2 linked regions of the Lentilactobacillus curieae genome follow. The protein of the gene in region 2 interacts with the protein of the main gene of each other region in a pairwise test. Links are inferred from orthologs where the notes say so. Each region holds a gene or a part of one and is shown on either strand. Other genes may lie near its edges.

Evidence for each region. The genes of interacting proteins can lie anywhere in the genome.
Region 1: the proteins of PL11_RS07785 (region 2) and dnaN interact in binary tests that used the Bacillus subtilis proteins (3 or more experiments, as listed by UniProt). The link is inferred for Lentilactobacillus curieae from one-to-one orthologs.

Annotation. Positions count from the first base shown.
Region 1 is NZ_CP018906.1:852,501-855,358, reverse strand. What follows is about bases 1-2,779. They hold dnaN (DNA polymerase III subunit beta), read left to right. Parts: upstream 1-709; coding sequence 710-1,849; downstream 1,850-2,779. Other genes in these bases: recF (DNA replication/repair protein RecF), read left to right, coding at 2,319-2,779; yaaA (S4 domain-containing protein YaaA), read left to right, coding at 2,092-2,322; dnaA (chromosomal replication initiator protein DnaA), read left to right, coding at 1-520. Outside these bases: more of recF, read left to right, coding at 2,780-2,858. UniProt on the Bacillus subtilis protein: Confers DNA tethering and processivity to DNA polymerases and other proteins. Acts as a clamp, forming a ring around DNA (a reaction catalyzed by the clamp-loading complex) which diffuses in an ATP-independent manner freely and bidirectionally along dsDNA.
Region 2 is NZ_CP018906.1:1,607,353-1,610,333, forward strand. What follows is about bases 1-2,902. They hold PL11_RS07785 (DNA replication initiation control protein YabA), read left to right. Parts: upstream 1-1,237; coding sequence 1,238-1,567; downstream 1,568-2,902. Other genes in these bases: PL11_RS07775 (cyclic-di-AMP receptor), read left to right, coding at 1-190; holB (DNA polymerase III subunit delta'), read left to right, coding at 214-1,218; rsmI (16S rRNA (cytidine(1402)-2'-O)-methyltransferase), read left to right, coding at 1,589-2,476; PL11_RS07795 (acyl-[acyl-carrier-protein] thioesterase), read left to right, coding at 2,488-2,902. Also shown: more of PL11_RS07795, read left to right, coding at 2,903-2,981. UniProt on the Bacillus subtilis protein: Involved in control of chromosome replication initiation. Inhibits the cooperative binding of DnaA to the oriC region. Thus negatively regulating initiation of chromosome replication.

The DNA of each region.
Region 1 (2,858 bases), 750 kb from region 2 along the record:
CCCGCCAGATTTAGAAACTAGAATTGCAATCCTCCAAAACAAGGCTGAAATTGATAACCTAGAAATCCCTAGTGAAACCATCAATTACATAGCAAATCAGGTTGATTCAAACGTTCGTGAATTAGAGGGAGTCCTATCTAGAGTTCAAGCATATTCAAAATTGAAGGGCGAACCAATTACCACAGATTTAGCTTATGAAGCGCTTAAAGGATTAAAATTAGAAACAAAAAGTCACCAACTTAGTATCGTAGATATTCAAAGTAAAGTTGCAGATTACTTCCACGTTTCAGTTAACGATTTGAAGGGCAAGAAACGATTAGCATCAATCGTAATGCCAAGACAAATCGCAATGTACTTGGCAAGAGAACTTACTAACAACTCACTTCCAAAAATTGGTAAGGAATTTGGTGGTAAGGATCACACAACCGTCATTCATGCTTATGAAAAAATTGCCGAGAAGATAAAAATCGATACCGATTTGAGAAAAGAAATTACCGATCTCAAAAAGGGACTTGGATAAAATGGTATAATCGTCTGTGGATAAGCTTCAGAGTTCACTTAAAATTATGCACAGAGTTATCCACAGTCTCTTTTTAGTTGTCATCTGTGCTTTTCGATAGTTATCCACAAATCCACAGGTCCTACTGTTTCTGCTATTTTTTTATTAATTAAATATATAAAACAACACTCCGGGAGGTTCAAAGAAATAATGAAATTCACAATCAGCAAGTCCGCTTTCATTAAGGGACTTAACACAGTATCAAGAGCCATCTCAACTAAAACAACAATTCCAATTCTTACTGGATTGAAGATTGTTGCTACAAATCAAAGCTTGATACTAACAGGAAGCGATGCAGATATTTCCATTGAAACAACTATTAAGACATCAGATCCTGACAACTTATTAGCAGTTGAATCCGAAGGAGCAATCGTTCTACCTGCACGTTTCTTTACTGAAATCGTTAAGAAACTACCAGAAGACACTTTAACCATCGAAGTTACTGATAACTTCCAAACCGTTATAACATCTGGATCAGCTTCATTTACCATTAATGGCTTAGATGCAAACAACTATCCTCATTTACCAGAAATCGATTCAAGTAACTCACTACCAGTTGCTGGAGATGTGTTAAAGCAAATCATTAGTGAAACAGTTGTTGCTGTTTCTAACCAAGAAAGTCGGCCAATATTAACTGGGGTTCATTTCACGATGGATCAAGATAACATTCTGGCAGTTGCTACTGATAGTCATAGACTTAGTCAACGGAAAGTTGCCTTGAAACAACCATTCGAAAATAGCTACGACTTTGTGTTACCTGGAAAGAGCTTAGCTGAACTTTCAAAGATGATCGATGACTCAAAAGATGACATTCTATTGTCGGTCACTGAAAACCAAGCACTATTTGTCGTTGGTGATACTTTGTTCTACTCAAGATTATTAGAGGGAAACTATCCTGACACTTCTCGTTTAATTCCAGATTCATTTGATACCCGCGTATCATTTGATGCATCAGCACTACTTTCAACTGTTGAACGTGCATCTTTACTTTCACATGAGTCACGGAATAATGTAATTAAAATGATTATCGAACCTGATGAAAAGAAAGTTACGATTTACGGTAACTCCCCAGACGTTGGTGTGGTTCAAGAAAATATTGATCCAATTTCATTGGAAGGTAATCAGTTGGAAATTTCATTTAACCCTGATTACATGAAGGATGCTTTGCGTTCACTTAGCCAAACATCAATTAATGTGGACTTTACATCTGCATTAAGACCATTTACTTTGATGCCAACTGAAGACGGTGAAAGCTTTATTCAATTGATTACACCAATTCGGACATTTTAGTTCACAAATTAGTTAACTTTAATCATCTCTCGTTAAGAGAGGTGATTTTTTTTGACCTTAATTAAAAAAATGGGGGGATTTTCTTTAAAATTCGGTGTACGCGGTTTTATGGAATTTTATTTAAATTTGGGCAAATAAGTCGAAATACAAAAAAACGGCTTACAGTGGCTTATATTGCATTGTGAGATGTACTTTTATCATAACTAAGCGTATAATAGTACTTGTCAAAGGTGGGTGAAATTGTGAAAAAAGAGATTTTGATTGATGGAGAATACATCACTTTAGGTCAACTGTTAAAAGAGGAATCGATCATTTCAAGTGGTGGTCAAGCTAAATGGTTTTTGCGCGAAACGGCAGTCGATGTCAATGGGGAACCGGAAAATCGGCGAGGTAAGAAATTACGCGACGGCGATAATGTTTCCGTTCCAGATGTTGGCTTATTTTTTATTCGCTCAAAGCAGGAAAGTGAATGAAGTTAAAAAAAATTAGCCTTCATAATTTTCGTAATTATGAAGACCAGGAACTAGACTTTTCTGACGGAATCAATGTTTTGCTGGGAGAAAACGCCCAGGGAAAGACCAATTTGTTAGAGGCAATCTATGTACTGGCATTAGCCCGTAGCCATAGAACTTCAAATGATAAGGAATTGATCAGTTGGGATAGTCAAAATGCCCAAATTAAAGGCTTGGTGGAGAAACAATATTCAAGCCTACCAATCGAATTGGACTTAGGACCCAAAGGTAAAAAGGCTAAGTTAAATCACTTAGAGCAGGCAAAGTTATCTAGTTATATTGGTCAGCTCAACGTTATTTTATTTGCCCCAGAAGACCTCTCAATTGTGAAAGGTTCGCCTCAGGGACGTCGTAAGTTTATGGACATGGAATTTGGCCAGATGAGCAATCATTATTTGTACAACTTGACTCAGTACCGAAAGATATTAAAACAACGTAATAGGTATTTGAAAGATTTAAAGTTTCGGCGCCGCAGCGATAAAGTTTATTTAGATGTT
Region 2 (2,981 bases):
TGGAGTTGACGACGACAAAGTAGAAAAAGTTCTTGAGCTAATAAAGGAAACTTGTTCATCCAGAGAGCAATTTATGACGCCGCCAGTAAGTTTAAGTGGTGACACTTCAGAACATACATTTCCAATTGAAGTTCAAGTTGGTGGCGCAACCGTTATGGTGCTACCAATCGAATCATTTCATCAGTTTTAAGAAACAATTAGTGGGTGTAAGCGTTGGCTAATGATGTATTAAAAATTGTAACTGAACGGCAGCCGCAAGTTTTTGATCAATTTATGAAAATAATTGATAAGAACGAGCTATCGCATGCGTATTTATTTACGGGCGAGGAGGGTGCTGGTGAATTTGAAGTCGCTTTGGGAATCGCAATGCGGCTTTTTTGTGAGAACGTTAAAGATGGCAAACCATGTGGGGTATGTCATGAGTGCCAACGAATCTTAAACTACGATAATCCAGATGTTGTGATTGAAAGAACCGATGATCGTAGCATTAAGGTAGATCAGATCAGAAGAATTAAAGATGAATTTTCTAAGTCCGCCGTTGAGGGGAGTAAGAAGGTTTTTATTATTTCTGGTGCTGAGAAGTTAACTTCTGGTGCTGCTAATAGTTTACTTAAGTTTATTGAAGAACCAATTGGTGAAGTGGTAACAATTCTGATTACTCAAAATAAGAATTTGGTTTTACCAACAATTGTTTCTAGAACCCAAGTAATTGAATTTCCACAGTTAGATCGAAATGATTTTTTAAAACAAATCAGGGCCGCTGGGATTACTCCTAGTTCTGCGAATTTAATGCTAAGTTTGACCAACGATATTTCAGAAATGACGAGTTGGTCTCAAGACGGTTGGTTCGAAAATGCTCAAGCCGCAGTTGGTCAGTGGTTTAAGTATGTCGTAAAGGGCGATGCAATGGCATTTGCCTTCATTCAAACTAAACTTTTGGGCATAGTTACAAATCGGGAAGAACAGAGTGTCATCATAGCGATGATGGTACAAATCTTTAGTGAACCAATGGAGCTTAAGTATTTGGGAAATGATGTAGAACGAAAGTTTCCTCAGATATCTGATAGTATTGACCAGGCAACTGACAAACTTTCAGCAAGTCAGCTTACTAGTAGCTTAGAATTACTGCTTAAAATGAGCAGTAGTTTAAATGGAAATATTAATTTCCAAAACATATTAGAAGAAACAACATTGAAATTACTGGATATTGTTAAGTGATAGCAAGGGATGGTATTAATTGAATCCAAATGACCTTTATGAAAAGTTAAGAGACCTCAATCAAAAACTTAATGATACTGCGACTGAATTTACCGAACTTCATGAAGAAATGATTCGGCTAATGGAAAAGAACGCAGAACTAAATATTGAAAATCAAAATCTTCGTGAACGCTTGAAAACAGTCAATCACGATAATAATGAACCGGATGATGGTCTGTCTAGTTCACGTAAAAACTTAGAAAAACTTTACCATGAAGGATTTCATGTATGTAATGATTATTATGGAAAACGCCGAGAAGATGGTGAAGAGTGCATTTTTTGTACTGAAATAATTTACGGACGCCGATAATTTTAGGGAGGAGACAAGCGATTGGAAACACAGAAGAGTTTTGCAAGCAACCAACCTTTTGGGACGCTGTACCTTGTTCCAACGCCAATTGGTAATTTAGATGATATGACTTTTAGAGCCATTAAGGTTTTAAAGGAAGTTGATTTGATTGCGGCTGAAGATACAAGAAATACAGCAAAGTTGTTGAATCACTTTGAGATTGGGACTCATCAAGAAAGTTTCCATGAACATAACTCTCACAGTAAAATTCCAGAACTAATCGATAAATTAAAGGCTGGGCAATCAATTGCGCAGGTGTCGGATGCGGGGATGCCTTCAATCAGTGATCCTGGACATGATTTAGTGGTCGAATGTACAAAACAGGGGATATCAGTAGTGCCGCTTCCTGGTGCAAATGCTGGAATTACAGCATTAATTGCCTCTGGATTATCTCCACAACCATTTTATTTCTTTGGCTTTTTACCACGAAAGGGTAAGGAACAACAGGATGCTTTAACGGAGTTGGCTGAAAAGCCCGAAACGTTAATTTTATACGAAGCTCCTCATAGATTGAAGCAAACACTTAAAGTACTGGCATCAGCATTTTCCGCTGACAGACGTGCAGTACTTTGCCGAGAATTAACCAAACGTCATGAGGAGTTTATTCGGGGGACTTTTTCTGATTTGATCGAATGGTCAGAAACAACGGAAATTCGTGGTGAGTTTGTGATTATTATTGATGGAAATGACCACCCAGCAGTTGGAGCAATTGATGAAGAAGCTAATGCTTTATCTGGGCTTTCAGTTAAAGAGCAGGTCGACCATTATGTAGAATCAGGATTAAAAGTTAACGATGCAATTAAAAAGGTTGCTAAACTTCATGAAGTTAAAAAGCAGCTAATTTATCGAGAATATCATCAATTAGATTAGGAAGGCGAGTCATGACTGCAAAAACATTTTCAGAAACACACACAATTCCATATTACGAAGGAAATGTGACTAATCACATGACTTTAGCGATGTTATTGAATGTCGTGATTCTGGTCTCTGAACACCAAAACGAAACCTTAGGGGTCGACCATAAGCAATTAATTAATAATTATGGGACTGGTTGGATTGTGACGTCCTATTCAATCAAAATTAACCAAATGCCAGCTATTGATCAAACCATTAAGTTAACGACCAGAGGAACTTCATACAATAAGTACTTTGCTTTTCGTGAATTTTGGATTGAGGACGAAGCTGGTAATGAATTAGTCAAAATTGATAGTATTTGGGTATTAATGAACGAAGAAACCCGAAAAGTAACAACTATTGACAGTGAAATCATTGCCCCGTATGAGTCTGAAAATGTAAAGAAAGTTCCTAGATTACCTCGACCTGAGAAAATCGGTTCGGATTTAGATTTCAGCAAAAAGTACCAAGTTCGTTCGAA